Anaerocolumna chitinilytica: one gene and its partner. The protein of the gene in region 1 interacts with the protein of each later gene in a pairwise test. Links are inferred from orthologs where the notes say so. Each region holds a gene or a part of one and is shown on either strand. Other genes may lie near its edges.

Region 1 (5,222 bases):
ATGCTGATGATAGAAGGTATTATCAGTATAATGGTTCTGGCACTCTTTGTACTCCTGTATATCTGGAATTTAAGAGATGCCTACCAGACAGGAAAAGATATTGATAGTAAAGGGGTCTATACTACCTCAGGGGAATATTTAAAACATACTTTAAGCAAATCTTTTCCTTACATCGTACTGACACCGGTTATCATACTGGTAGCCTTTATGGTATTAATGCCAATATTATTTTCATTTTTAACAGCATTCACAAACTATAACAAAAACCATCTGCCACCGGCAAGCCTTGTGGATTGGGTGGGCTTAAAGAACTTTGTGAAACTCTTTAAGGTACCCATCTGGTCAGGAACTTTCTTTTCGGTACTTATCTGGACGGTTATCTGGTCCTTGCTTGCTACCTTTACTACCTATTTTTTCGGAATGTTTCAGGCAGTGCTCTTAAACAGCAAACATGTGAAAGTGAAATCGTTGTATCGGAGTATTATGATCTTACCCTGGGCTATTCCCCAGATGATAAGCTTATTAGTATTTAAGAATCTGTTAAATGGTCAGTTTGGGCCATTAGGTCAGTTCTTAATTGATATTGGAGTTACCAATAAGCGAATACCCTTTTTAACAGATCCGATGATTGCAAAAGTAACAGTGGTGCTTGTGAATCTTTGGATGGGATTTCCCATGTTTATGATTATGATACAGGGAATTCTCTCTAATATTGACAAGAGTCTGTATGAAGCGGCTCAGATAGATGGGGGCGGAGATTTACAGGTTTTTCAAAAGATAACCCTGCCGCTGGTCTTTCAGGCAACGGGACCGCTCTTGGTTATGAATCTTGCAGGTAATTTTAACGGATTCGGGTCTATCTATTTCTTAACAGAAGGCGGTCCGGTCAACCCGAATTATCAGCTTGCAGGCGATACGGATATATTGATTTCCTGGATTTATAAACTAACCTTGAATAATCAGATATATGATATGGCTGCGGTTATGTGTATTATCCTTTTCATACTGGTTGGCGGTGTATCTTTTTGGAATTTTAAAAGAAGCAGTGCTTTTAAGGAGGTCTAGGAATGAAGAACAGAAAAAAGAATCCAAGGGGTTTAAAAGCATTTTTGATAAATGCAGAACTAATTATTACTTCACTGATTGTACTAATACCGGTTATATGGATTGTAATGTCTTCCTTTCATAAAGGCACAGGGCTAACCGGTTCATCCTTGATCCCTAGCGTACTAACGGTGCAGAATTATGTTCGTTTATTTCGGGAAACAGATTATCTGATATGGTTTAAGAACAGCTTATCCATAGCAATCTTAAATGCTTTTGTTTCTGTTGTCCTGATATTGGTAACAGCATGGGTAGTATCAAGATTTCACTTCAAGGGACGAAAATCAGGCCTTATGACTATGCTAATCCTGTCGATGTTTCCTAGTTTTCTATCAATGACTGCTATCTATACCCTGTTTATTACCTTTGGCTTGAATAAGACTCCCCTGTCACTGGTCCTGGTATATTCTGCGGGGGCAATTCCCTATAACGTCTGGCTGGTGAAAGGATATCTGGACGGAGTACCAATTTCTCTGGATGAAGCAGCTTACATAGACGGAAGTTCCAAAATCAACACCTTTTTCAAGATAATTATACCAATGTCGAAACCGATTATCGTATACTGTGCCGTTGCCCAATTTATGGCTCCCTGGATGGATTACATACTGCCAAATCTGCTGTTTACCGGAACAAGCACAAAAACGATTGCAGTTGGACTCTATGCTATGATAACCGGAAATGAAAACTCCTACTTTACCACCTTTGCAGCCGGTGCGGTATTAATAGCCGTACCAATCACTATTCTGTATTTGTTGTTTCAAAAGTATCTGGTGGAAGGAATCTCTGCCGGCGCGAACAAAGGTTAATTCGATTTACAGTGTACATGAGATACCGTGCAAAATGATAGAAAGGTTGAAAGAAAATAGAAATGATAGAAAGGATGCCACGAAAGGATTCTTTCAACCTGGATTGAATGTGGCAGTACTGCAGAGGACTATTCCTAAGACTGCGGTAGCTATGGGATTGATAATGAGAAAGATTCTGGCTTTGATTCTTATTGTGACTTTGATGGCCATGTTAGGAGGCTGTAAAAGAGAGCTTCCGCCGGAAGATAATCTTGTAAATAAAGCTTCGGCTGATGCAAATACAGAGGTAAAAGCAGCAGACAGCGATACGACGAATGCCAATACAACTGATTCTGGAAGCGTAGATACAAAGACCTCGGATAACGGCGGAGCAGAAGAAACTCCTTCCTTAACGCCGGAAGAAGGAGCAAAGCTTCTGTTTTGGACAGGAGATTTGGAATTTGGCAAGGCGGTTGCTGCTAAGTTCCAGGAAAAATATAAGGTTCCGGTTTCTGTTGAAGAAGTAGGTCTTGGTGCAATTGATAAGATATCCTTAAGCGGGCCTGCAGGTACCGGTGCCGATGTTTTCATGAGTCCTCATGATTCTTTTCAGCACGGTTTAGCAGCCGGGTTATTTCTCCCGATGGAGGACTCTGTAGCAGCAGAACTGAAGGAACGGGTGAATGAGGTTGGAATTAAGACAGTGACTTCGGAAGGAAAAATATATGGAGTACCCGTATCCCTGGAAACCAGTTGCTTATTCTACAATAAGGATATTGTGGGAGAGCAGCCGGCAAGAACATTGGAAGAGATAATGGATAAGGCAAAGTCCTTTAACAATACAGATAAGAATCAGTTTTATTTTCTCAGTACCATTGGTGACGGATATAAGATCTATCCTTTTCTCAGTGCAGAAGGTTTTAGCCTCTTCGGCAAGGAGGGAAAGGATAATGATAATCCCGGTTTTGACAGTGATGAATTTGAAGGAGGCCTTGAACTTATAAAAGAGCTGCATGATATTATGCCGGTTAGCTCTACAGATCTTGGTAATGTAAGCTTCTTAAGAAGTCAGTTTGAGGAGGGTAAAGTTGCATATGAGATTTCGGGTCCCTGGGATATCAAAGAATTCAAAGACAGCGGAGTTAACTTTGGCGTTTCTTCCTTACCTACTTATAAGGGAAAGACAATGACACCATTTGCAGGAGTCCAGAATGCACATGTATCAGCTTTTAGCAAATATCCAAAAGCAGCACAGCTTTTGGCAGAGTTTTTGGTTAGTGATGAGGGAGCACAGTTGTTATATGAAAAGGCTAATAAAATAACTACTCTTAAGAATGTCAGCAATATTAAAGGGATATCAACGGATGAATACATAAAACCTTTTGTTGAACAATTTGCTAATTCTTATCCTATGCCTTCTGTACAGAGAATCTCCTTCTATTGGACTATCTCTGCAGGGACTTGTCAGGCAGTGTTTGACGGCACCCTAACACCTAAAGAAGGCAGAGAAAAAGCAGTTTCCGATTGGAAGACTATGCTTACAACGGAATAAAGAACTTACAAAGAGCAGCAGGCTAATAAAAGAAAAACACCACAGAAAGGCAGAAGAACAGAATGAATTTAGAGGCAATTAATCATACACCAAAAAGCAGCGATGCCTATGCCTATGGAGAAAACACCATGCATATTCGTCTTCGGACGGCAAAGGATGATGTAAGTGCAATAGAGTTGGTATATGGCATTAAATATGATTGGATGAATCATAAGAAAGTCTCCATGAAGAAGATACTGACAGATGAGCTATATGACTATTATCAGACAAATCTTGAACTATCAGATACAAGAATCGGTTATTATTTTAAAATAACTGGTAAAGAGGAGAGTATCTGCTATACAGAAGCCGGGTTTTTAGAGGAGTTTCCCGATGATATGTCTTATTGCTATTTCTTTCAGTATCCCTACATCAATAAGGCAGATATCCATAAAGAACCGGAGTGGGTCAAAGAAGCAGTGTTTTATCAAATATTTGTAGAAAGATTTTTTAATGGTGATGAAAATAATTCTCCCAAGGAACTGGTGCCCTGGGACTCGGAACCAAAGCCAAAGAGCTTCTACGGGGGAGATTTGAAGGGAATCCTGTTGAAACTTGATTATTTGCAGGAACTTGGAATTAACGGGATTTACTTAACCCCTATTTTTGAATCACCCTCCAATCACAAATATGACACCGTAGATTACAAAGAGATTGACAAGTATTTTGGTGATAAGAAAGTCTTTCAGGAATTCGTAAGAAAAGCCCATGAAAAAGGAATAAAAATAATTCTGGATGCTGTTTTTAATCATTGCAGCGAATATTTTCCGCCCTTTTTAGAGGTAAAAGAAAAAGGAAAAGCTTCACCTTACTATGATTGGTTTTGCATAGAAGAATTTCCTTTAAGTAAAAAACCGTTAAATTATCAAACCTTTGGATATGTTTCTTATATGCCGAAATTGAATACTTCCAATCCGGAGCTAAAGAAATATCTCTTTGATACAGTGAGATACTGGATGGAAGAATTCGAGATTGACGGTTGGAGACTTGATGTATCCGATGAAATCGATCATCATTTTTGGAGGGAATTCCGAAATCTTGTAAAGGAAATCAAAGAAGATGCGGTAATAATCGGAGAGAACTGGCATAATGCCTATCCATGGCTTATGGGAGACCAGTTTGACAGTGTGATGAATTATCCGGTTACAAAGCTCTGCCTTGATTATTTTGCAAGAAGAACCATGAAAGCAAAAGAGTTTGAAAAGGGACTTGGTACCTTATTAATGAGATATACAGATCAGGTAAATGAGGCAATGTTAAATCTTTTAGACAGTCATGACACGGAACGTTTTCTTTATGCTTGCAGCGAAAACAAAGAGAAGCTTAAGAATGCGGCAGCCTTTCTCTTTGGCTATCGAGGTATTCCCTGTACATATTACGGAACAGAAATCGGTATGACCGGAGCGTATGATCCGGGGTGCAGGAGAGGATTTGACTGGAAGCAGGAGAATTGGGATATGGATTTGTATATTTTTTATAAAAAACTTATACAGATTCGTAAGACTGAGATGGCATTGAAGGATGGAACAATCAGTTTTCATAGTAATGATAATCTCTTTGTTATGAAGAGAAGCTTTAGGGAAGAAAACATTTATATTGTAATAAATAATACAGAGGAAGAAAAACATTATCAATTACCTGATAAAGAGTTCACTGCTATAAGTGAGTTACTAAGCGGCCAGACTTATGGAGATAACGCTGTGGATAAAAGCTTTTTAGTACCGGCTGATTCTGCTCTGTAT
Region 2 (4,400 bases), 1.4 Mb from region 1 along the record:
GCCAGAAGAAGTGGCAAGATTGATGAGTCCAGCAGATGGATTTCCAGAGTATTAATCTCAAGGGATGCCAATGAGCGTATTAAAGCAAAGGCTAGAGAGTTAAAGGATTTATTAAAACAGGAATAGTATGAATTATAAAGGACATAATTCATACACAAGAATGCGCCTGCGAAATCCTCGGCGCATTCTTGAGGCGCGTTGGAAAAGAGCATGTTGATAGTATGAATAATTGAAAAGAATAATTCATAATAGGCAGCTATAAGAAGGGTGATATTAATCTTATGGCTGCCTTAATGTATTTATAGAAGATTAATTTCCTTTTTCATAGACGCTGTTAGTCTTTGTCATAGCTCTTGGAAGAGCATCTTTTGAATTTTTCCAGGGTTCATTTACATAACGGTAATCGAATTTATCAATAAACCATTCCAGATCATCCCGTACCCGCTTCATATTGTCAAAATATATCTTGTTTAAATCCTTACGAAAACTCTCCGCTTTCTCTCCGCTAAGGTGCTTGTCCGCTTCCTGGAATAAGAGGCCATAATGCTCGGTACAAAAGCCTTTGGAAGCTTTTAATTTATCAATAAAGGCACTGTCATGTTCAAAGAGGTAGAATACGGTTGTAATGTAAAGATTGAACATGTTATCAATCTTATTGCAGACGTAGCAGGAGCTTACTATATTATCTGTATATTCTTTTACAGGAGTAGTCTCCGTATTCTTTTTAAAAAGAGAAGGCCCTTTACCTTTCTTAGCGGAAAGGCCCTCTAAGTCCTTAATCGTCTTATCCATGTGGGTCTTTAGCATAAGGGCCAGCCCAAGACGGTTCTTATTCTCATAAAGCTTACCCAGATGATAATTGCAGAATCCGATTTTATCCGTTTCAGCTCTTACATCATCTTCCATGTAGCTGGGACCCATGGTGAATTCCACCGCATTGTTTTCAAGTGTTTTTTTCATAAAACATATCGGGCATTCGCAGTCACTGTCAAAAGCATCATTGACCGGTATGGTGTACAATTTTTCTTTCATTTTATATACCTGATAATCCTTTCTGGTATTCATAGTTCCTATTGCAATAAGTATAGCATGGCCCAGTTAATTGTACAATGAATTATTCATTCCCCCAGGTATAACAAAGAGTAAATATTCCCATATTAAGTAAGGTGAACTTCTGCAGAGTAAATATATAGTTTTAAAGTATTTGTTATATTGTAACTATAAAAAAGTGAGAAAAAATGAGATATTAAGAATAAAATGGAGCTAAAGTTAAATATTATCGAAAATAAAGCGTATTTTAAAGAAAAGTATGGTTGCATAATAAAGGCAAATTTACTAATATATCTTTATCGGTTAGCACTCAATTCGAGTGAGTGCTAATAAAATTCAAAAAATGCCTTTTTAAATGAAATATTGATATCATAAGGAGGAAATAAAAATGAAGTTAGTACCATTAGGAGACAAAGTGGTTTTAAAGCAGCTTGTAGCTGAAGAGACAACAAAGTCAGGTATCGTATTACCTGGTCAGGCAAAAGAGAAACCCCAGCAGGCTGAAGTTGTAGCAGTAGGTCCTGGCGGTGTTGTAGATGGAAAAGAAGTAACCATGCAGGTTAAAGTTGGAGATAAGGTTATATTCTCCAAATATTCCGGTACTGAAGTGAAATTAGAAGAAGTAGAATATATTGTTGTAAAGCAGAACGATATCGTTGCTGTTGTTGAAGATTAGTTTGAATTATCGAGAAGTATAGATCATAACTGTGTCTGAGAGTCTAGACCCAATGATTCGCGGGAGGAAAAGACATAGCAGTTTACGGAACATTAATTTAAATCAGGAGGTTATAAAAATGGCAAAAGAAATTAAACATGGTGCAGAAGCCAGAGCAGCTCTGGAAAATGGCGTTAATTTATTAGCAAATACAGTAAAAGTTACTTTAGGACCCAAAGGAAGAAATGTTGTATTAGATAAATCCTACGGCGCACCTTTGATTACAAACGACGGTGTTACGATTGCAAAAGAAATTGAATTAGAAGATGCTTTCGAAAATATGGGCGCTCAATTAGTAAAAGAAGTTGCTACAAAGACAAATGATGTAGCTGGTGATGGTACAACAACCGCTACTGTTCTTGCACAGGCTATGATTAATGAAGGTATTAAGAATCTGGCTGCCGGCGCAAACCCTATCATCTTAAGAAAAGGTATGCAAAAGGCAACTGACAGTGCAGTAGATGCTATCTTAAAGATGAGCTCCAAGCTTAACGGCAAGGCACAGATTGCAAGAGTAGCTGCAATTTCTGCCGGTGATGATGCAGTTGGTGAGATGGTAGCTGACGCTATGGAGAAAGTTTCCAATGATGGAGTTATCACAATTGAAGAATCCAAAACAATGAAGACAGAGTTAGACCTGGTTGAAGGTATGCAGTTTGACAGGGGTTACATCTCCGCTTACATGGCTACTGACATGGACAAAATGGAGGCTAATTTAGACAATCCATATATCTTAATCACAGATAAGAAGATATCCAACATTCAGGATATTCTCCCTGTATTAGAGCAGATCGTTCAATCCGGTGCAAGACTTTTAATTATTGCTGAGGATGTGGAAGGCGAAGCTTTAACAACTTTAATCGTAAATAAATTAAGAGGAACTTTCAGCGTAGTTGCTGTTAAGGCTCCCGGCTATGGTGACAGAAGAAAAGAAATGCTTCAGGATATCGCTGTTTTAACAGGCGGTACTGTTATTTCTGATGATTTAGGTCTTGACTTAAAAGAAACTACACTGGATCAGTTAGGACGCGCAAAATCTGTTAAAGTTCAGAAAGAGAATACAATCATAGTTGACGGTGAGGGTGAGAAGAGAAATATTGATGCCAGAATCGCACAAATAAGAGCACAGATAGAAGAAACAACATCTGATTTTGATAGAGAAAAATTACAGGAAAGACTTGCGAAGTTAGCAGGCGGCGTTGCTGTTATCCGTGTAGGTGCTGCAACTGAAACAGAAATGAAAGAGAAAAAACTTCGTATGGAAGATGCTCTTGCAGCAACAAGAGCAGCTGTAGAAGAAGGTATCGTAGCAGGCGGCGGTTCCGCATACATCCACGCATCCAAGGAAGTTGCTAAGTTAGCAGCTACTTTAGAAGGTGATGAGAAAACCGGTGCTAACATTATCTTAAAAGCTCTGGAAGCTCCTCTTTACTGCATCGTATCCAATGCAGGATTAGAAGGTTCCGTAGTAACCAGCAAGGTAAAAGAGAAAGATCCCGGAGTTGGTTTCGATGCTTTAAAAGAAGAGTATGTAGACATGGTAGCTGCAGGAATCTTAGATCCCGCTAAGGTTACAAGAAGTGCTCTTCAGAATGCTACCAGCGTAGCATCCACATTATTAACAACTGAGTCAGTGGTTGCTAATATTAAGTCCAATGAACCTGCTATGCCTGCAGGTGCCGGCGGAATGGGCATGATGTAATTTTGAAATGAGCTAATTCCTAAAAGGGAGTCTGCATTTGCAGATTCCCTTTTTTCATAAGATTTTTATAAAGATATAAGAATTATTTTGGGAATAAGGCTTTTCCTTTCCTGGTTTTTTTAGTATAATACTCTTATAAATATGCCAATTCAGAGAATTGTCAGACGGCTGTCTAAAGTTAGCTATTCTTATGTTGTGTATTAGCTTACAGATCAAACTGCCGGGACAAAATAATACACTTAAATAAATTGGCATAAAATCAGGTCAGGAGGCAAAAAAATGAATGAGTTATATGCAGAGGCAGGAGTGAAACGGAAGGATACTGCCGGAACATATGCTTTAAGATTTTTATTAATATTTGCAGCAATTGTATTATTTTTCTTTTCTATGCGCAGCCAAATTCTACTGTTCATAGCAGCAATCGTAATCGTTGCAATTTTTTATTTTTTCCCAAGGCTTAGTCTGGAATATGAATATGTATTCTGTGACGGACAGTTGGACTTTGATAAGATAATGGGAAAAGCAAAGAGAAAGACCGATTTAAAGATAGATTTCGAGCAGGTTGAGGTAATGGCCCCTGTCGGTTCTCATGCATTGGATAGTTTCAATAATGGAAAATATGCAGTAAAGGATTATACCTCAAGAGATAAAAATGCAAAGCCCTATGTAATAATATATCGTCAGGGTGAAAAAAGTCTTAGGATTTTATTTGAGCCAAATGAGAAGATGTTAAGTTGTATAAAGATGAAACATCCCAGAAAGCTCGTTCAATATTAAAGATTAGAATAAAGTATAAGGGGATTATCTGTAAGCGGGACCGCTTCAGATAATCCTTTTTTTAATACAAAAAATAACATTGTATTATAATGAAAGACGTATGTTTATTCTGGAAAGACATCTTTTGAATTCTGTATGCTGTTGAGGGACAAAAAC

What was found. The genes of interacting proteins can lie anywhere in the genome.
Region 2: the proteins of bsdcttw_RS09430 (region 1) and groL interact in binary tests that used the Escherichia coli proteins (3 or more experiments, as listed by UniProt). The link is inferred for Anaerocolumna chitinilytica from one-to-one orthologs.

The regions. Positions count from the first base shown.
Region 1 is NZ_AP023368.1:2,176,460-2,181,681, forward strand. The notes cover bases 1,370-4,192. They hold bsdcttw_RS09430 (sugar ABC transporter substrate-binding protein), read left to right. Parts: upstream 1,370-1,944; coding sequence 1,945-3,441; downstream 3,442-4,192. Other genes in these bases: bsdcttw_RS09425 (sugar ABC transporter permease), read left to right, coding at 1,370-1,910; bsdcttw_RS09435 (glycoside hydrolase family 13 protein), read left to right, coding at 3,504-4,192. Outside these bases: bsdcttw_RS09420 (carbohydrate ABC transporter permease), read left to right, coding at 1-1,065; more of bsdcttw_RS09425, read left to right, coding at 1,068-1,369; more of bsdcttw_RS09435, read left to right, coding at 4,193-5,222. UniProt on the Escherichia coli protein: Part of the ABC transporter complex MalEFGK involved in maltose/maltodextrin import. Binds maltose and higher maltodextrins such as maltotriose.
Region 2 is NZ_AP023368.1:815,526-819,925, forward strand. What follows is about bases 1,189-4,155. They hold groL (chaperonin GroEL), read left to right. Parts: upstream 1,189-1,844; coding sequence 1,845-3,467; downstream 3,468-4,155. Other genes in these bases: bsdcttw_RS03600 (co-chaperone GroES), read left to right, coding at 1,439-1,726; bsdcttw_RS03610 (DUF6106 family protein), read left to right, coding at 3,747-4,155. In the rest of the region: bsdcttw_RS03590 (DUF2225 domain-containing protein), read left to right, coding at 1-126; bsdcttw_RS03595 (DUF6062 family protein), read right to left, coding at 310-1,032; more of bsdcttw_RS03610, read left to right, coding at 4,156-4,244.